DNA from 3 places in the Staphylococcus sp. FSL K6-0223 genome. Region 2 is predicted to be linked to each of the others. Evidence: riboswitches for the same ligand, from Rfam matches in the RefSeq annotation. Region 2 holds a riboswitch; each other region holds the start of a gene.
What was found. Region 2 has a riboswitch for thiamine pyrophosphate ahead of MHI13_RS08075 (ECF transporter S component). Riboswitches for the same ligand answer to the same signal wherever they lie in the genome.
Positions count from the first base shown of each region.

Region 1 (7,423 bases), on a different contig from region 2:
CAATAATTTGATTAACTAAAGTTTCATAATAGGGCTTCTTATTATGAAATTCATTACTTTTATATAGTAACTCTTCAATAATATAAACAAATTGTTCAGGCAAAGCTTTACGTAGTTTAGATCTTGTATATTTTGATGAACAATATGTAATAAGTTCTATCAGACGTTCAATAGTAGTGATATACCATACGTTGAGTTTACCTATGGAATCAAAATTATTTTTTACTAATTTTAATTTTTCTTCTGGATAATACACTAAGGCTGCTAAGTCATCAATCTCTTGTTGAGATAATTTATTTTCGAATATATCATTGATTTTTGCGCGAACGTTTCCTGAACCATTACGTAATACGTGCTGGAAAGATTCATATTCACCGTGTAAATCACTCACAAAGTGTTCTGTGCCTTTAGGTAATTCTAAGATAGATTCTAAATTAATGATCTCTGTTGCTAATTTCTCAGCACTATCAAATTTTTGAGAGAGTAAATCTAAATATTTTTGTTTCATTTCACTTTCAGTAATAGGAGTCATGCTTAGTCACCTCTGTTAAATATTTCCATCACATATGCATTATTTTAAAAAGTAATGCGCTTACATAAATTATCTTTAAAATGTAGTGTTTTTTCAATGATAGCGTACTAAAAATTTTAATTTGTATGAAAAAAGCTGAGTAAACCCTAAATAAGGCTTTCTCAGCTAAACTTATTTAACATTTTTGCGTCTTTTCATGAAGTAACGGATAACGAAGTAAATAATAGCGATAATGATGATGACATACATGATACGTGAGTACGTATGAATGCCATTCATTAGAGCACCGAAACTATCACTTAATAAGCGTCCAAGTAAAATAAGTGCGAAATTCCAAATTGTTGTTCCTAATAAGGAAAGGATAGTAAATTGAACTACATTCATACGGTTAATGCCAGCTGGTATAGTTATTAGCACACGTAATACTGGTACGAAACGGCATAAGAAGACAGCCCATGCACCATATTTTTTAAACCAATCATTGGCTCGTTTTAAATCTTTGCTTTTTAATTTCATCCATTTACCATGACGGTCCACAAATCGATATAATTTTTCCTCAGATATAAGTCTACAAATATAGTACAAAATGAGTAGACCAATAAACGAAGCTATAGTAGCAATAATTAATAGTGTCCATATAGATAAGTGGGATTTCACTGATAGTAAACCAGCAAAGGTAAGAATAATCTCTGAAGGAACTACAGGTAAGACGTTCTCTAATAAGATTAAAATAAATATTGCGGTATAGCCCCACTTACTAATAAACTCTGTAATAATCTGTTCCATTAATAACTCGTTTCTCCTTTAAATTAAGCAATGTTAATACATTGTATGTTAATTATAATAGATAATAACAATAATTGCTTAAAATTGATAATAAAGGCAAACCTAATTTGTACGAAATTATCGAATAGATTTGATTAAAGTATGATATAAACCACTAGCTTCTTCATCACTATGAACCCCGTAAGCATTCATACGTCCATCTTTAAATAGAGTAAATTCATAATTTTCATATTTGATAAGTTTAGCGAATGAAGTAGCTTTTACAATATTTCCAGGGAAATGATTTGAGTAATCAAATGCATGTTTAGGCATTCTAAATAGGTACGTATGACCACACATCTGCTCAATAGTATTTTCTTGTTTTGTTTCTAATAAGTCATATTGATGGTTTTCACACACTGGGCATTCATCATTCTTCAATATATCTACGTTCATCGCTTTATAACTAAGATCAAACGCATCGATGGTAATCATTTGCTTTGAAAATCCATTTCCACTTAAGTAGCGAATCACTTCAGCCACTTCATAACTTGCTACAATTGAGACAATAGGTGGGAGAACACCATTAATAGCACAACTTTCTCCTGTCTCAGGTATGGTTTGCATGAGACATTTTAAACAAGGACCTTGGTAATCAATGCCGTAAACAGTTCCTTTACTACCAACAGCTGCTCCATAGACCCACGGTATTTCATACTTATGACACACTTCATTTATGAGAAATCTCACTTTAAAATTATCCATTCCATCAATAATGATGTCTGGATTAATCTCACTTACGATATCCTCAATATTTGAAGAAGTGACTTCAACATCATAAGCAGTAAGAGTGACTTCTGAGTTGATTTGACTCACCTTATTTTTTACAGCTTCAACTTTAGCAACAAGATGATAGGCATCTTCTTCGTCATAAAGCGTCTGACGATGTAAATTTGATGTTTCAACGATGTCCATGTCTATAACTGTAAGATGATTAGCACCCATGCGAGCAAGCTGGTCTATGATATGGCTCCCTAAAGCTCCAGCACCAAAGACAAGTATTTGTGATGTAGAGAGTTGATGTTGTCCGTCTTCGCCAAAAGGGTGAAATCTCGTTTGTCTATCGTAGCGTGACATTATAGAAAACCTAAACCTTCAGTAGGGCTTGATGCTTGTGCAGTATATTTTACTGGTATTCGTCCAGCTTCGTATGAAAGTCTACCCGCATTAATTCCAAGCTTCATTGCTTCAGCCATTTTCACAGGATCTTTAGCTGCAGAAATCGCTGTGTTGAGTAATATACCGTCAGCGCCTAGCTCCATTGCGTGACATGCATCTTTCGGTGAACCGATACCTGCATCAACAATAACCGGTACATTTGCATTTTCAATAATATAACTTAAATTAAGCGGATTATTAATACCACGACCAGTTCCAATAGGGGACGCAAGTGGCATGACTGCATGTACACCTAGTTCTTCCAAACGTTTCGCCAAGACGAGGTCATTTGAGATGTATGGACATACGATATATCCTTTTTCTAAAAGTACTTTACAAGCTTCATATGTTTCAAATGGATCAGGAAGTAACGTTTCGTCATCGCCAATAACTTCAACCTTTATCATGTCACATACACCTGCATGGTTAGCAATTTCAGCAATTCTAATTGCTTCTTCAGCTGTTTTAGCACCTGCTGTATTTGGAAAAGTTATAAAGTCTTTTAAGTTAACGTTAGCTAAAGGATTGGGTAAATCACGATCATATAAATTCATACGACGAACAGCAAAGGTTAAAACATTGGTTTCTGAAGCTGCAATCGCTTGTGATTGAATATCTTCATTGTCAAATTTACCAGTACCTAATAATAAACGAGATTGTAATTCTAAATTTCCAATTTTAAACATTTTATCCGCCTCCAACAATTTCTAATAATTCTAATCGATCATCTTCTCTAACAGTATGTTCATGATACTTATCTTGTTTAATTAATTCTTTATTGAATTCAACGATAACGCGCTTAGGATCTAATTCTAGTGCTGTTAAAACATCATAAATTGATTGTTCTTGGTCAAAGCTGAATGAGTCTCCGTTAATAATACACTTCATAATTGTTCCTCCTTTTCACACTAAAGCTTGAGTAACGAGGTGGTTTAATGCCAGAAATTAACCAATTTGCTATATCGCGTCCAATTACGGGAGATAATAAAATCCCATTACGATAGTGTCCTGTAATAACGAACAAGCCATCATCAATTTGATCCATCATTGGCATTTCATTATTCGTGTAAGGACGAACACCTGACCATTCTTTTAGAACACGACTATTCTTAAGTTCTGGAACACGAGCGCTTGCATGATCTAAAAGCCAATTTAAACCGCCTTCTGATGTGCCTACAGAGTAATTGTTAAATTCACTTGTTGCTCCTATTAAGAAACGATTGGGTTGTTTTGGAACGATATAACATCCATTAGTCATAAATAATGTCTCTTTAAGATCTAGTTCATCATTTTCCAGTAATAGAACTTCGCCTTTAACTCCAATGACTTCTCTAGGAAGAGAGTAGTTTTTTAATAATTGAGAGGACCAAGCACCACTTGCAACGATCACTTTATGTGCTTCAATAGGTGACATTTGGTCAGTACACACAGCGTAGTAGCCATTTCTTCTATCAATCGATTGAACCTCTTGGTGATAATATCGTGTGATGTGATGTTGTTGTAACGATTTAAACAAAGCTTTCGTGTATTTATTAGCATTGATTTGACCATCATTTGGTATATGAATTGCGCCATAAGCTGGTTCAACATTCCCATTGGTAAGCTGTATAAGTTCATCATTGGATAGTAGTTTGACACTAGAATCCATTTGTCTAAGGAACTCATATTGACGTGTGAGTGATTCGAGGTCATCTTCTTGGTTAGCAATCTTAATAAGTCCTGAATCTTTGAACTGTATGTCGATTCCAGTCTCATTTAATAAAGATTCGCTTAATTTAGGAAACATCCCACGCGATTCAATGGCTAATTTATATAAATCGTTATCTTCAGTAAATTCATTTTGTGCTCCTAACATGCCTCCAGCTTTATATGAAGCATGTTTACCTGGAACATCTCGGTCGATGATCGCGATGTCATAATTTGTTGCGCTTAACTGTCTAGCAATTGACATACCTATGACACCAGAGCCAATAATAAGTACATCATGCATGTTGCAACCACTTCCTTCTTAATTCCTTAATTTCTTTTAAAGACGCATTCATAAAAAATGAAATAGCACAAATACCATCAAATCCATATTCCAACTTTAAAATCGTATGTTCAGAAATTCCTCCTATAGCATAAATAGGTATAGGTAGATTTAATGCTTCTACGATTTCATCATGTGAACGTGGCGCGTCATGCGGATGTGAGGGAGTAGGGAAAATATGACCGTAAAAAACATAATCAAGTCCTTCATCTATACATGTATAAATAGTATCTATGCTATGTGTGGACATACCCACTTGGATTTCTGGATGTGATTTTTTATATGCAAAAGCTGTTTTAACATTTTCTTTAAAATGAATACGACTAAGGTTTAATTCTTCTAATAATGCCGTGTCACTATGAATAATCATTTTATCCTTAGGAAAACCTTGGTTAATGAGTTGAATCAAAATCTTCTTTAATTCATTTTTTGGCATAGACGTTCGAAATAATAGGGCATCAATGCCTTCCTCGATATTTAAGAAGTGTTCTAAGTCTTGTGTTGTAAGTGTCTTATCGTAAGTTATTGCGATAAATATGTGCATCACCTCAAATTTATAAATAAAAAAACGCTACCTCCCTGAATGGGAAATAGCGCTTAAATCATCTATATAAGTCCTAAAACTCTCTTGTCGCCACTTCCCTACGCCAGTATGAACTGGATCAGGTTCTAGGAATTATAAAGTCACTTCTTTACTCTCAGCCCTAAACAAAGGCACTTCCAGTGGATTGATATGAAATTGTATCAAAAAAATTTCAAACGTTTTCTTTGAATTCAGTTTACTATTTTTAGGAATATTCTTCAAACTTCTTTAGCTTTTATTAATCATATTCAATTTATGCATAAAATTACATATATGCTTCATATAATGAATAAAAAATAATTACTTTAATGTTTTAAGCTACTCAATTTTATAAAAAATATGGTTTTAGACACCATTATATAAGTGAATCTAAATCACATGCTTAAAACTGGAGATTCCAGTAAAATATACGAAAAATATACATTTTTTAAAGAAATTTCGTCTAAACTATTGTAACCGTTTTCACAACGTGCTATATTATATAAAAATTGTAGTGCTACAACTTAAAAAAGTTGTTCTAAAAAGGGTAGTTTTAACAGTCATCGCAGGGAATTTCTGAAACTTAACGACATCTTATATAGAAACAACATAATTTAAATGGAAGTAGGAAACAAATATGAATGAAAAACGCAGTAATGTACGCTGGTATTTTGCAATTGGGTTCTTCCTCATCGGCGTAATTGCATATATGGATAGGTCTAATATTTCATATATTGCAGCTCCAATGATGAAAGATTTAGGTATGACAAAAACACAATTTGGTTTATTAGCCTCATTTTTCTCACTAGGTTATGCATTTATGCAAGTGCCTTCTGGAATGTTAGCTGAGAAATTTGGTCCTCGTAAAATGATTACTATAGCGCTCGTATGGTGGAGTGCATTCACAATTTTGACAGGTATGATTAAACATCACGGTTTATTATATTTTGTAAGATTTTTATTCGGAGTGGGTGAAGCCCCAATGTACCCATCGAATGCCGTATTTAACTCATTTTGGTTTGCTAAAAATGAAAAAGGAAGAGCTTCAAGTGCTCTTTTAGCTGGGTCTTATTTTGGACCAGTACTAGCACCGATTATCACAATTGCAATTGTTAATGCCTTTAACTGGCAAGCAGTATTTTATATCTTTGGTGCAGTTGGTATTGTTATGGCTATCTTATGGGCAATCATTGCTAAAGATTTACCTGAGCATCACAAAATGGTAAGTGAAGCGGAGAAGAAATATATCACTGAGCATCGTGATATTGTTGCAACTGAAAAGTCTTTACCACCCTGGAAACGTTTCTTAAGTCACTTTAGTTTCTATGCAATTGCACTACAATATTTTGTAGTACAATTTGTTATCGCATTATTCTTAATTTGGTTACCAACATATTTGGCTGAGCAATATCATGTGGATTTCAAAGATATGGCAATCAGTTCATTACCATGGTTGTTTATGTTCTTCTTAATACTCTCAGCTGGAGCAATCTCAGACAAAATTTTAAATTCTGGGCAGTCACGATTTGTAGCGCGTGGTGCGATAGCCATCGCTGGATTTGTAGTGTTCTCTGTATCAATCTTTTTAGCAGTTCATACTGATAACTTATACATGACAATTGTTTGGTTATCCTTATGTTTAGGTGGCGTAGGTATTTCAATGGGTATGAGCTGGGCAGCAGCGACTGACCTTGGTCGTAACTTCTCAGGTACAGTGTCTGGTTGGATGAACTTATGGGGGAACATCGGCGCACTAATTAGCCCATTACTTGCCGGTATAGTAGTAGATCAACTAGGTTGGTCAATGACATTACAATTATTAATTGTTCCTGCAGTTATAGCTGCTATTCTATGGTTCTTCGTTAAACCAGATCAACCACTTGTTGTAGATGAAGAACAATCAAATTAATATTTTTTATCTCGAACATACTAAGATTCCCAAACCACTCATCTTAGTATGTTTTTTTATTTTCTTCTGAATTTACAAGAGTTTAAAGCATGATGTTTCAGGTTATCTATGTATTAAACTGTTAAGAAGTTGAGGAGATGATTCAAATGATTATCATTAATGCTAAGATTAAAGTTGATGAAAATAAACGCGAAGATTACTTACAATTAATGGCTGACTTAGTGGAACATTCTAGACAAGAAAAAGGAAATTTATTCTATCATCACTATGAAGATGTAAGCGAAGCGAATACATTTGTGGTCGTTGAAAATTATAAAGATGAAAATGCTGTTGAAGAACACAATCAATCTGAACACTTCCAAACATTTAGCCAAAATATTAGTAAATTTATTACTGAGGAACCTAAGA
Region 1 covers NZ_JBBOYX010000003.1:551,702-559,124, reverse strand. Annotated here, with positions in the region: gene MHI13_RS20030 (fructose-bisphosphatase class III) at 1-532, opposite strand, end outside; gene MHI13_RS20025 (DedA family protein) at 704-1,318, opposite strand; gene MHI13_RS20020 (HesA/MoeB/ThiF family protein) at 1,436-2,434, opposite strand; gene MHI13_RS20015 (thiazole synthase) at 2,434-3,201, opposite strand; gene thiS (sulfur carrier protein ThiS) at 3,203-3,403, opposite strand; gene thiO (glycine oxidase ThiO) at 3,387-4,505, opposite strand; gene MHI13_RS20000 (thiamine phosphate synthase) at 4,498-5,088, opposite strand; TPP riboswitch at 5,167-5,276, opposite strand; gene MHI13_RS19995 (MFS transporter) at 5,744-7,015, shown strand; gene MHI13_RS19990 (putative quinol monooxygenase) at 7,162-7,423, shown strand, end outside.
Region 1: another riboswitch for thiamine pyrophosphate. It lies ahead of MHI13_RS20000 (thiamine phosphate synthase); the one in region 2 lies ahead of MHI13_RS08075 (ECF transporter S component).

Region 2 (7,423 bases):
TCTATATCTACGATATTTTTAAATTTACTTTTAAATTTATCGCGTTTAGATCTAATTTTATCTAAATCTACACTTCTTCTTGTCTTACGTGCATATTCTGATGTTTTATCTTGAAGTTGTTTAAAATGAACTTTTGATTGAGTCGAAACGTTTCCTTTTTGAGTTCTTGATAATTCAGGCTCTTCTTCCCCTAATTCTTCTTTTGTTAAAGGTAACGCACGGCGTAAGAATAAGAAATTCCAAATTGCCGCTTGAGCTAATAACCACATAATGATGAAGAATGTATTTACACTTAAAATATCAATAGGCTCAATCTCATTTGCATCGATTTTGCCATACAATGACAGTTGAGTAATCAAGTAACTTATTCCATATGAAATAATAATCCATAAATAATGAACTTTTCTATTTTCTTGATACAATTCATCTTTATAAACAATATATCCTGTATGAATCACAAATGGAATAATGAATATAATTGCCCAAAAACCATATACTTGAGTCATCAATGTAATTGTAATGAGGAAGTATAAAATACCAATAACTAAAAAGAAAATTGAGATGTCGTAATCGTATTTGGTTGTTCTAAATAACGTATATCCAATCAATATGACTAGAATACCAAATAGAATAATTATGACTGCACTTACAACTGGAAAGTTGCCTATGAATCTACTCATCACTCTAATTATTTCACTAAAAAATGCATTAAGAAAGTCCCATATATTATGTATTTTTAAATCAATTTTATCTTTATCTTTTAGTTTATGGATTAAAGGCAAATTGATTAAGATAATGAGACCTGTGAAGAGTGAAACGATACCGATCAAGTAACTATAGATAATCTCGGCGTGTTTCTTAAGAAAAGACATACAGTTCACCTCAAAATTAATTATATATGAACTTTCTATTCTTGTCTTTAATAAAAAATAAAATACTTCTCTAGACTGAGATGAAGTTTATTCTTTTATTAATTGGGTATATTAATTTTGTAAAGTAATCTATGAAAAAGGAGAGTTGTCCTATGACACATGAAGATGCAAAAAAAGCAAAAGAATATGAAGAAAAATTAAAAGAACAAAAAGAAGAAAAAACTGATGATATTGAACAAACTAAACAAGATGTTCAAAATACATTAGACTAATTTTCTTATTTATGTCATCATTAAGAATATTTAATGAATAAGCCTGAGACATACAAGCTGTCTCAGGTATTTTTAATATATTGGCTATCGATGGCTGAGTTGGAAATAAATCTATCCTACTTTCTTTCATTATTTTTAGAACTAATTACATTTTAATTGTTAAATATGTAAACTGTTTAATTATAATTTATTTTTAATTAAATATAGATTAAAAGCATCTTGACATCTACTATTAAAAGTCATACATTTAAAATAAATAAAATATAAATGCACTAGGGGTGTATAGCACTGAGATGAGGCTTAACCTCAAACCCTTTGAACCTGATCTAGTTAAAAACTAGCGTAGGAAAGTGTTAACTTAAATAAATCATGTTTTTAATAATCAATAGCATTTTTATTTAAATTTACGCACAACTTTTCTACGAAGGGTTGTGCGTTTTTTTAGGAGGAACTATTTTATGTCTAAAGGTTTAAAGCTTTCAGAAATTCTAGTTACTGTGCTGATTGCTGTTATTTTTGCAATCATTTATAACTTATGGTGGTTGCCATATAATTTAGCTCAAGTAGCTGGTATACATCTAGAACAACTTACATACGGTATTTGGTTTATGGCTGCTATTGTAGCTTACTTAATTATTCCTAAACCAGGTATTGCATTAATTGCTGAATTTGCTGCTGGTGCAGGTGAAACTATTGTTATGGGGAAATTTGATATTCCTACTATAGTATATGCAATTTTACAAGGTCTAGCATGTGAAGTTGTGTTTGCTATCTTTAAATACAAATCACGTTCTTTAATGGTAGCAATGTTAGCTGGTTTAGTAACAGCATTAGTATCTTTCCCTGTAGATTATTTTTATGGCTATCTAAACGAAGTTGCGGGTTGGAACTTACTACTTTTCATCATTTTCCGTGCTATTAGTGGTATTGTACTGTCTGGTATACTCTCTTATTTAATTGTAAAAGCCTTAGATCAAACTGGAGTAACTAAATTATTCCGTCCTGCCTCTCAAAAAGATTACGACAACTTATAAGGGGAAATGATTGTGTTAAAAGTCAAAAATTTACGTCTAAAATATCCAAATGGTGATCGAAAAATTTTCGATAATCTAAATATAGAAATTAAAGATAAAGAAAAAGTGCTTTTACTAGGTCCTTCAGGATCTGGTAAAAGCACATTGCTTAATGTCCTTAGTGGCATTGTTCCTAATCTTATAGAATTACCGATGAAATATGATGAACTAGACATTGATCCTAATTCGGGGGTTATTTTTCAAGACCCAGATACACAATTTTGTATGCCAAAAGTTTACGAAGAATTAGCTTTCGTCTTAGAAAATCAAAAAGTGCCAAGAGAAGACATGGATGAACAAATTAAAAAAGCACTTGCGTCTGTAGATTTAGATGTGGATAATTCAACTTTCGTAAATAATTTAAGTGGTGGTATGAAACAAAAGCTTGCTATCGTTGAAACGATTTTACAGAAAGCTGATACACTCTTTTTAGATGAACCTACAGCTATGTTAGATGTACAAGCAACTGCTGACTTATGGCAACGACTCATTCAATTATGGACTGATCAAACGGTATTAATTGTAGAACATAAAGTGGAACATATTTGGCATCATGTAGATCGAGTCATATTAATGAACTATGATGGAGAAATTATAGCTGATAATACACCTGAATACATACTCAAACATTGTGAATCGTTACTTACTGAATTTGGCGTATGGCACCCTCATGCATGGGATTATGCGCCTATACGAACAGATTTAACACCACAGACTTCTAAAACACTTTTTAAATTTCAAAACGGACAAATAATTCGCAGTAAAAATACACTATTTGAAGTTTCAGAACTAAATATTCATCCTGGAGAATGGATTACAATTACTGGAAAAAATGGAGCTGGCAAAACTACTTTACTTGAATCTATGATGCAATTAGTGAAATACAACGGTACAATGTTTTATGAGAACCGATTACTGAAGAAAATTAAAGATGCTGCTCAAAATATGTATCTTGTATACCAAAATCCTGAACTTCAGTTTATTACTAATTCAGTTTATGACGAAATTAATATTCATTATAATCATCTTGATAAAGCAAAATCGAAAGAAGAAACTGAACATCTTTTGAAACTTTTACATTTAGAAAAAGTTAAACATCATCATCCTTTTGAAATATCTACAGGTCAGAAACGCCGATTAAGCGTAGCAACTGCTTTAAGTTCAAAAGCTGAAATTGTTTTATTAGATGAGCCAACATTTGGACTTGATAGTCATAATACATTTCAATTGATTAAGCTGTTTGAAGAACGTGTAAAACAAGGACAAACTATCGTAATGGTGACGCATGACTCTGAAATTATTCATCGTTATCCAACACGTCGACTTGTCGTAGAAAATCATAAGCTTTTAGAAATGGCAGGTGAATCAAATGTTTGAACGTTGGAAAAAGCGTCATACATTTGTAGATGATGTAAACATTATTACGAAATTAATTCTTGGAGTTTTATTATTTATTTTTATCATTTTTGTACATAATTTTGATTATATGATTTATATTACTTTATTGATGTTTATATTTTTATTATCTTTTAATGGTACAGCTTTTAAAGTCATTGCTGCATTTTTATCAGCAACCATTCTCTTTGCCTTGCTATCATCATTATTCATGATTTTATATGGTGATGGTACACATATGTTATTTGAATGGGGAATTATTCATATTAGTACTGAGAGCATTGTAAGAGGTCTTCACTTATCTTTAAGAACAATTACAGTTTCAATGTTCGGTGTGTTAATTGCATTAACATCACAAATTGTAATGATTTTCTATAGTTTAATGCAACATTTAAAAGTAAAACCTAAAATCGCCTATGCATTTATGGCTGCTATTCGTATGGTACCACTTATTTTCACATCATTTATCCAATTAAGACGTTCTTTAAAAATGCGTTACCAAATGATTGATGCTTCCAATTATCGTGGATTTAAACGTATAAAACACTTACTTATTCCAGTCTTAAGCCAAAACATACGTCGTGCACATCAATTATCAGTAGCTATGGAATCAAAAGGATTTAAAGATGGGCCTCGGACTTATTATTATAAAGCACCTTTCTCATACAAAGATATTCTTTTTGTTGGTATGACAATTGCTTTACTTATTATTGCTTTTTATTTATCTCAATATTTTCCAATCACTGGTATTAAAGATGCTCGTGTTTCAGAAATGTTAGAATAATATATATAACATAAAACAAACTAAAGTAAAGATTGAGTTCAAAGATAAAAACAGTTTCAAAAACACAGTAAATTAATCTTGCTAGTATATTAAGCCCTAGCATTATAAAATACCCATAGATGAATGTCATCTATGGGCTATTATTTTTAGTTTATTTGAGCGCTTTATTTCCAATATCTTTACGATAAAATAGTTGATCACTCTTAATTTTTTCTACATTTCCATAAGCATCTTTTTGTGCTTGTTGAATAGTTTTTCCTTTTCCAATGGCTAATACAACTCGTCCGCCAGATGTAAGAAATGTATCATTTTCTTTTTTCAAACCACTAACGAAATAATGGTTATTTAATTCAAAGCCTGAAACCTCTGCACCTTTATCATATGACCCAGGATAGCCTTTCGAAGCAAGCATTACTCCTACCACATAATCGTTAATCCATTGAAAACGAATAGGTTCTTTACGGTCTAGAGCAACGATTTGTGCCATCAAGTCACTTTCTAGACGACTTAACAATACTTGCGCTTCTGGATCACCAAATCGTGCATTAAATTCAATAACTTTAGGACCTTCCTTAGTTAAAATTGCACCTATATAAAGTAAACCAAAATAGTCATAACCCTCTTCTTTTAACGCTCTAGCAATTGGTTGAGCAATATCTTTGTTTGTACGTTCTAAAACGTCATTTGAAATATGAGGAACAGGACAATAAGCGCCCATCCCACCAGTATTAGGACCTTCGTCATTATCATAGGCACGTTTATGATCTTGAGCAATACAGTCAAAAGGAACTGCATAATCACCATTAATGAATGTCATTAATGAGAATTCTTCTCCTTCAAGAAATTGTTCAAAGACAACTTTTCCATCTTCTTGTGGATATAGCACTTCTACCGCTTCAATTGCTTCATCTCGTGTATTAGCAATAATTACGCCTTTACCAGCAGCTAACCCATCCTTTTTGACTACAATAGGTAATTCGCATTCATTTACATAATTAAGTGCTTCAGTTTTATTGTCTATTTCTTTATAATCAGCAGTTGGAATATCATATTTTTCCATTAACCTTTTAGCAAAAGATTTAGAACCCTCAATTTGGGCTGCTTCTTTGTTAGGACCAAAGACTTTAACATGATTGTCTCTCAATTTATTAGATAAACCATCTATCAATGGTTGTTCTGGACCAATAATCACCCATTCTATATGATGTTGGTGGACAAATTGTAAAATAGCCTCATGGTCGGTTTCAGCAATTTCAGTGTGTATTTCAGCTAAATGAGTCATTGCATCATTTCCAGGAATAGCATAAAGTTTTTCAATAAGTGGCGACTGATGTAATTTTGATACTAATGCATGTTCACGACCGCCTGCACCTATAACTAAAACATTCATTTCTTTTCTCCCTCTATTCTCTCAATTATTTTAAATTAGTGTTTAAAATGACGCATACCAGTAGTAACCATAGCAATACCATGTTTGTTAGCCATATCAATCGAATCTTGGTCTTTAATTGAACCGCCTGGTTGAATAATAGCTTTAATACCATGTTTTGCAGCAAGTTCAACAGTATCATCCATTGGGAAGAAGCCATCAGAAATCATTACTACATTGTCATTTATTTCAATTGCGCGCTCTAATGCAATCTTAGCTGCACCTACTCTATTCATTTGTCCTGCACCAATTCCAACTGTCTGTTTATTATTACTTAAAATGATTGCATTACTTTTCACTGATGGAATAACTTTCCATCCTAGAAGCATTGCCTCCCACTGAGCATCGGTAGGTTCAACGTCTGTAACAACCTTCATTTCTTCTTTAGACACTTCGTAATTATCTTTATCTTGAACCAAATATCCACCTGAGACTGAAACAAATTCTTCTTCACGATTATCAATTGTCATATCAATTTCTAATAAGCGAATATTTTTCTTTTGAGTTAAAATATCTAAAGCTTCTTTATCAAATTTTGGTGCAATGACAACTTCTAAGAAAATAGAATGTAACGTTTCCGCTAAATCTTTGGTAACTGTTCTATTGAGTGCAATGATCCCACCAAAGATAGACTGATTATCTGCATCATACGCATGTTTAAATGCAGTTTCAATATCAGTGCCAATACCTACACCACATGGATTCATGTGTTTAACTGCAACGGCAGCTGGTTCTTTAAATTTTTTCACTAATGCTAATGCTGAATCTGCATCTTTAATATTATTAAAACTCAATGCCTTACCATGTAATTGTTTCGCACCAGCAATAGTATGTTTACTATTAGAAGTACGAACAAAACGTGCTGATTGTTGAGGATTCTCACCATATCGTAATTCTTCACTATCTCCTTTGAAGAAACTTACAATTGCATGATCATATTCATTTGTATGTTCAAATACTTTAATCATTAATGACTTACGGTATGATTCATCAAGTCGATGTTCTTTAATTCGTTGAATGACTTCATTATAATCAGATGGATGGACAATGGTTGTTACATGTTTAAAATTTTTGGCTGCAGCACGTAACATAGTTGGACCACCAATATCGATATTTTCAATTGCATCATCTTCAGTTACATCTGGATTAGCTACAGTTTGTTGGAAAGGATATAAGTTGACCACAACCATATCAATTAAATCAATGTGTTGTTCTGATAATTGTTCTAAATGTTCAGGTTTATTACGATCTGCTAAAATACCACCGTGTACTGCTGGATGTAACGTTTTTACACGACCATCCATAATTTCAGGGAATTGCGTCAACTCTGATACAGATTTAACAGTTACATTAGCTTCTTCTAAAGCACGTTTTGTACCACCCGTTGAATATAATTCATAATCTAATTGCGTTAATGATTTAGCAAATTCCACGACTCCACTTTTATTTGAAACACTAATAATTGCTTTTTTCATGATTAACTATGCTCCTTATTTAATAACTTTAGCTATTACACTTGGATAAAGTTCATATTCTAATTGTTTCACACGTTCTTCTAACGCTTCTTTTGTATCGTCCGGTTTTATATCACATTTTCG
Region 2 covers NZ_JBBOYX010000001.1:1,643,938-1,651,360, forward strand. Annotated here, with positions in the region: gene auxA (lipoteichoic acid stability factor AuxA) at 1-872, opposite strand, end outside; gene graF (glycopeptide resistance-associated protein GraF) at 1,025-1,144, shown strand; TPP riboswitch at 1,409-1,510, shown strand; gene MHI13_RS08075 (ECF transporter S component) at 1,603-2,178, shown strand; gene MHI13_RS08080 (ABC transporter ATP-binding protein) at 2,191-3,594, shown strand; gene MHI13_RS08085 (energy-coupling factor transporter transmembrane component T family protein) at 3,587-4,396, shown strand; gene purD (phosphoribosylamine--glycine ligase) at 4,548-5,786, opposite strand; gene purH (bifunctional phosphoribosylaminoimidazolecarboxamide formyltransferase/IMP cyclohydrolase) at 5,822-7,300, opposite strand; gene purN (phosphoribosylglycinamide formyltransferase) at 7,316-7,423, opposite strand, start outside.

Region 3 (7,423 bases), on a different contig from region 2:
TTAACAGCTTCTTTATTAGCTTCAGAGGGGCAAAGTAAACTTGTTAACGTTCCAGCTTTAAGTGATGTAGAGACGATAAATAATGTTTTATCAACACTTAATGCAGATGTTTCATATAATAAAGAAGAGAATGCAGTTAAAGTTGATGCTACTCAAAAATTGAATGAAGAGGCTCCATATGAATATGTGAGTAAAATGAGAGCGAGTATTTTAGTAATGGGGCCATTACTTGCTAGACTCGGACATGCAATTGTAGCGTTACCTGGTGGTTGTGCAATTGGTAGTAGACCGATTGAACAACATATCAAAGGATTTGAAGCACTAGGTGCCGAAATTCATTTAGAAAATGGTAATATTTATGCTAATGCTAAAAATGGATTAAAAGGTACTCAAATTCATTTAGATTTTCCAAGTGTAGGAGCAACACAAAACATTATCATGGCAGCTTCACTTGCATCAGGTAAATCAATTATTGAAAATGCTGCTAAAGAACCAGAAATTGTAGATTTAGCCAACTATATTAATGAAATGGGCGGTAAAATTACTGGTGCTGGAACAGATACAATCACTATACACGGTGTTGATAAATTACATGGTGTAGAACATTCAATCATTCCAGATAGAATTGAAGCGGGAACATTATTAATCGCCGGTGCAATCACACGTGGAGATATCTTTGTTCGAGGTGCCATCAAAGAGCATATGGCAAGCTTAGTATATAAACTTGAAGAGATGGGGGTTAATTTAGACTTCAAAGAAGACGGTATTCAAGTTTCTGCTGAAGGTGACTTAAAGCCTGTTGATGTAAAAACATTACCACATCCAGGTTTCCCAACTGATATGCAATCGCAAATGATGGCTTTATTACTTACAGCAAATGGGCATAAAGTTATTACTGAAACGGTCTTTGAAAATAGATTCATGCATGTAGCCGAGTTTAGAAGAATGAATGCAAATATTAATGTTGAAGGTAGAAGCGCTAAAATTGAAGGAAAAAGTCAATTACAAGGCGCGCAAGTTAAAGCTACAGATTTAAGAGCTGCAGCAGCATTGATCTTAGCAGGTTTAGTTGCAGATGGTACTACTCAAGTTACTGAACTTAAACATTTAGATCGAGGTTATGTAAATTTACATGGAAAATTAAAAGACCTTGGTGCTGATATTAAGCGTATTAATGATTAAATCATTTTTAAACATCAAAGTTTACATTTTGGAGGTTTAATATAATGGAAACAATTTTTGACTATAATCAAATTAAACAAATTATCCCTCATAGACAACCGTTCTTATTAATTGATAGAGTTGTTGAATATGAAGAAGGAAAACGTTGCGTGGGTTTAAAGCAAGTTTCTGGTAATGAACCATTTTTCCAAGGGCATTTTCCTGAATACGCAGTAATGCCAGGAGTATTAATAACTGAAGCACTAGCTCAAACTGGAGCCGTAGCGATGTTAAACAATGAAGAGAATAAAGGTAAAATAGCTTTATTCGCTGGTATTGATAAATGTCGTTTCAAAAAACAAGTGACACCTGGTGATACGTTAATGTTAGAAGTAGAGATTACTAAAATTAAAGGTCCAATCGGTAAAGGTAGTGCGAAAGCTACAGTCGATGGTCAACTTGCTTGTAGCTGTGAACTAACATTTGCTATTCAAGATGCTTAAACTATTCCATATTATAAAAGGAGTGTATCAAGAACTAATTTAGATGAATTAGTTCCTAATACACTCCTTTTTTATTTATTTAATTTCTTTCAAATTTTTCTTCTTTTAGTTTAGGTTTAGATTGCATCATTCGATTAAAGGTTTTCTTAAGCTCTTCACCAGTTAAACCATCATCTACCAATTCCTCTAGTAAGCTTTCGGCATAGACTTGTCGTAACGTATAGATATGACATTCAAAAACAACAGACATTGTTTTTTTAAAATTAGCGACATTTTTAACCGTAGCATCAAATAAAGCCGGATCATTTGCAGGTCTAGTGATGACTACTCTAATATCTAATAATTGTTTATCATCCATATATGTTTTAAATGTTTCATAGTGCTCATTTGAAATAACAATCTCAAGTAACCAGCCTGTTCCACTACCTTCTTTATTTATGATAACGCCATCTTCGATTTCATATTCTGAAACGCCACCATTCTCATTTACAATTTGAAACCGAACAGCCTTAAATGTTTTCATTATTTCACATCCCAATTGTTTTTTAAATATACAATAAATTAAATTATAAGCAGTTATGAACTTAATTAATGATTATTTTCTTTAAATATATCAAAAACATACTACAAATAGCTATCATTTTAAGGGTATTTGTAATTTTGACCAAATTATAACCCGTCAATTATTATGTATTACAAGAAGGAGGTGACACATGTTAAACAAAATAGTAATAGTAGGAAGGTTGACTAAAGATGCTCAAATTTATGAGAAGGAGGATAGTAAGGTCGCAACATTTTGTGTAGCAACTGAAAGAAATTACAAAGATGAAAATAATGAAATATCAAGTGATTATTTATTGTGTAAAGCTTTCGGCAAAACAGCAACCAATATCGAAAAATATACTTGTCAAGGTACATTAGTAGGTATAACAGGACAAATGCGTTCAAGAAAATATGAAAAAGAAGGACAAACGCATTTTGTAACCGAACTATATGTAGAAACAATTAAATTTATGTCTCCAAAAACTAAACATAATGAAATCCTCTCTCAAAATCAATACGATGAAGACACTTATCATTCAGACGACATTGAAATTATTAATATCTAAAAATTAATTCTCTCCCTAAACTCCATCCTATTTTTAATAAAAATTAAATTATCCTTTTCTTTCAATTATACTCAAGCGACCTACTTTGATCGGCCAATATTAAAGTAAGGTCGCTTTTAATATTTAAGTCATCAATCATTCAATCAACTTATAATTATCTGACAGATTTCAATTATATTACAAACTTGTTTAAGAATCGATACAATCTCAAAACTGTCATGACAGTTTTGAGTAGAAATTTAATTCCAATTATAATTAATATTCATTGTAATTCGAGTGTAAAAAAGAGCTTGTTTTTTTTATTTCACTGTAACCTACACTGTTTATACAGATGTTAGAGTAGTACTTGTAAATTAGTTAAGAAAACAAATCACTTTTAGGAGGATTTTTAATAATGAAAAAGACAATTATTGCATCATCATTAGCAGTAGGATTAGGCGTTGTAGCAGGTAATGCTGGACACGACGCACACGCAAGTGAAGCAACAAACGTTGATAAAGCAGAATTAGCTCAAAAAGCTCAATCAAATGACCAATCATTAAACGAAAGCCCTATCCAAAAAGGTGCTTATAACGTAAACTTTGATTACAATGGTTTCAATTATCACTTTGAATCAAATGGTACTCACTGGAGCTGGAACTATGCACAAAATGGTCAAGCTACTCCACAACAAGATGTAAGCAACCAAACTTCAGCTGACCAAGTAAGTTCACAACAACAAACTAGCCAAGCTCAACAAGCTCAACCAGAACAAACTTCTGCTCCACAAACTGAGCAAACTCAACAACCACAAGCTAAAGCAACTACTTCTTACAGTGCACCAACTAACAACACTGCAAGTAGTCAAGCTTCATCAAACCAAGCTTCAAGTGGTTCATCAGTAAACGTAAATTCACACTTAAAACAAATTGCTCAACGTGAATCAGGTGGCGACATCCACGCTATCAACCCATCAACTGGCGCAGCTGGTAAATATCAATTCTTACAATCAACTTGGGATTCAGTAGCTCCAAGTCAATATCAAGGTCAATCTCCAGCTAACGCTCCAGAAAGCGTACAAGACGCTGCAGCAGTTAAATTATACAACACTGCAGGCGCTAGCCAATGGGTAACTGCATAATTTAAATATATGATTATTAACCATCTTCTCAGTATGAGAAGATGGTTTTTTTATTTAGAAGCACATTTAATTGATTTAGTGAGAGTCGTTTGATAATGTAATTATTGAATTAAATAAATATTAACTACTAGGGGAGCCACAAGGCTGAGATGATATGATTCAGACCCTTATAACCTGATTTGGTTAGTACCAACGTAGGAAAGTAGTCTTTATCAAATAAGCATCGCTATGCCCAGATTTAGCTACTTTTCATTGTTGGAAAGTAGTTTTTTTATTATCCAAGGAGGCTTATTTAATGAAATTTTCACAAGAATTAAGGGAAGAAGCTCAACCAATTATTGAAAGAATTTACAATGATAACTTTATTCAAGAATTATTAGCTGGGACTTTACCTAAACAAGCAGTACGTCAATATTTAAGAGCGGATGCATCATATTTAAAAGAATTTACAAACTTATATGCCTTACTTATTCCAAAGGTTCACACTATGCAAGATGTAAAATTCTTAGTCGAACAGATTGAATTCATGTTAGATGGTGAAGTAGAGGCACATGAAGTACTGGCTGATTATATCAATGAATCTTATGAAGAAATTGTTAAAGAAAAAGTTTGGCCACCAAGTGGAGATCACTATATTAAGCATATGTATTATAATGCTTATGCTCATGAAAATGCAGCATACACTATAGCTGCAATGGCACCTTGTCCTTACGTCTATGCAGTTATAGCTAAGCGTGCGATTAAAGATCCTAAATTAAATAAAGATTCAATTACCGCAAAGTGGTTTGATTTTTATAGTACTGAAATGGATCCACTTGTTGATGTTTTCGATCAATTGATGGATCGTTTAACAGAAGAATGTACTGACAAAGAAAAGCATGAAATCAAAGAAAACTTCTTGCAAAGTACAGTACATGAGCGTCATTTCTTTAATATGGCTTATATCGATGAAAAATGGGATTTTGGAGGAGAAAACCATGAATAAACCTAAAATAGCATTAACGATAGCTGGAACAGATCCCACTGGTGGCGCAGGGGTAATGGCTGATTTAAAATCTTTCCATTCATGTGGCGTATACGGTATGGCAGCAATCACTAGCATTGTCGCTCAAAATACTCTAGGTGTTCAGAGCATTCATAATTTGGAAACAAGTTGGGTACAAGAGCAACTTGATAGTGTTTTTGATGATGAATTACCACATGCTATAAAAACAGGAATGATTGCGACTAAAGAAACAATGGAACTGATACAAAGTTATTTGAAAAAGTATTCAGATATTCCTTATGTTATTGATCCTGTTATGTTGGCGAAGAGTGGAGATTCACTCATGGACGATGATACTAAATCTCACTTACAAACTACCTTATTACCTTTAGCTGATGTTGTAACACCAAATATTCCTGAAGCAGAGGAAATTATTGGTTTGAAAATAGATAGTGAAGACAATATCCGCAAAGCAGGAGATATTTTTATCAATGAGATTGGTAGTAAAGGCGTTGTTATTAAAGGTGGTCATTCTGCTGATTTAAATAACGCTAAAGATTTCTTATTTACGAAGGACGATGTTTATACTTTTGAAAATAAACGTTTCGATACTAAACATACACACGGAACTGGTTGTACATTTTCAGCAGTAATCACTGCAGAACTAGCTAAAGGTCGTTCTATATATCAAGCAGTAGAAAAAGCTAAGTCGTTTATTTCAATGAGTATTGAACATACGCCTGAAATTGGTAAAGGAAGAGGTCCAGTGAATCACTTTGCATATTTAAAGAAAGTAGGTTTAGATGATGAATAATTTAGAAAGATTACGTTCAGAAAATCCACTTATTGTTTGCTATACCAATGACGTTGTTAAAAATTTTACAGCTAACGGGTTACTTAGTTTAGGAGCAAGTCCAGCAATGAGTGAAGCACCTGAAGAAGCAGAAGAATTTTACAAAGTGGCAAGTGCATTAGTGATTAATATAGGTACACTAACTCATGATAATGAAGAAGATATCATGAAAATAGGGAGAATCGCTAACGAACAAGGTACGCCAATTGTCTTCGACCCAGTGGCAGTAGGCGCGTCTTCTTACAGAAAACAATTTTGTAAGAGATTTTTAGAACAAATTGAAGTTTCTGTAATAAAGGGAAACGCATCAGAACTACTTACGCTTGTTGACTCTCAAACTACGATGAAAGGAACAGATAGTGATAGTTCACTTGATGCAGTTGAAATTGCTAGAAAGGCCCATAAAAATCTCGAAACAGCAATTGTCATTACAGGTAAGGAAGACGTTGTCGCACAAAATAATCAAATTGTTAAACTTGCTAATGGCTCTCCTCTTCTAGCTAAAATTACCGGTGCAGGTTGCCTTTTAGGAGGAGTAGTGGCAAGCTTCTTATTTAGAAATACTCGACCAGAAATTGAACAGTTAATTGAAGCGGTTAGTGTGTACAATATTGCTGCAGAATTAGCTGAAAATAAAAACCATGTCCATGGCCCTGGATCATTTTTACCAGAATTGCTCGATCAAATGTATCAAATTGATGAGACAACATTTGAAAAATATGTACATAAAGTAGAGGTTTAATCTTATATGTTTAGCTCAGAGCAATTACAAGTATATTTTATTTGTGGAACTCAAGATATACCAGAAAATAGAACCATTGAACAAGTACTTGATGAGGCTTTGAAAGCCGGAATCACTATGTATCAATTTCGTGAAAAAGGCCCATCATCTTTAATAGGTGAAGAGAAGAAACAGTTAGCAATAAATTTAAAACGAAAATGCAAGAGATATCACGTACCATTCATTGTCAATGACGATATAGAGTTAGCAAAAGATATTGATGCTGATGGCGTTCATGTTGGTCAGGATGATAAAGAAGTTAAAGATTTTGCTATGCAGTTTAGAAATAAAATTATAGGTCTGAGTGTGGGTAATTTAGATGAGTATCAACAATCGGATTTATCTCAAGTGGATTACATAGGTGTAGGGCCTATGTATACCACTTCGTCAAAAGATGATGCTAACGCTCCTGTTGGTCCTCATATGATTACAAAATTGCGAGATTATGTTGGAGAATTACCTATTGTAGCAATAGGTGGTATTAATGAAACAAATATTGAACCAATTGCTGAAGCCGGTGCTGATGGCGTTTCAGTAATTTCTGCAATAACTAGAAGTAAGAATATTGACAAGACTGTTAAGCATTTTCGTAAATACTTTAATTAATCAATATATTTTTCCACTTTTTGTTTTCTACTATAGTATGAGTATGATAAAATGAATCCTATGTGAATATTACAATAGAGGTGGAAAAATGAAGAAAAAAGCGTTACTACCTTTGTTTTTAGGGATAATGGTTTTTCTAGCAGGGTGTGACTACTCTAAACCTGAAAAGCAGGACGGATTCTTCTTTAATACATTCGTTCAGCCAATGAAACATCTCTTACAATGGTTAGGAAATGATGTATTTAATAACGACTATGGACTAGCGATTATTATCTTAGTTCTTGTTATACGTTTAATCTTGTTAC
Region 3 covers NZ_JBBOYX010000003.1:181,476-188,898, reverse strand. Annotated here, with positions in the region: gene murA (UDP-N-acetylglucosamine 1-carboxyvinyltransferase) at 1-1,182, shown strand, start outside; gene fabZ (3-hydroxyacyl-ACP dehydratase FabZ) at 1,227-1,664, shown strand; gene MHI13_RS18120 (YwpF-like family protein) at 1,744-2,187, opposite strand; gene MHI13_RS18115 (single-stranded DNA-binding protein) at 2,378-2,773, shown strand; gene MHI13_RS18110 (transglycosylase family protein) at 3,168-3,893, shown strand; TPP riboswitch at 4,013-4,111, shown strand; gene tenA (thiaminase II) at 4,189-4,878, shown strand; gene thiD (bifunctional hydroxymethylpyrimidine kinase/phosphomethylpyrimidine kinase) at 4,871-5,692, shown strand; gene thiM (hydroxyethylthiazole kinase) at 5,685-6,473, shown strand; gene thiE (thiamine phosphate synthase) at 6,480-7,118, shown strand; gene yidC (membrane protein insertase YidC) at 7,207-7,423, shown strand, end outside.
Region 3: another riboswitch for thiamine pyrophosphate. It lies ahead of tenA (thiaminase II); the one in region 2 lies ahead of MHI13_RS08075 (ECF transporter S component).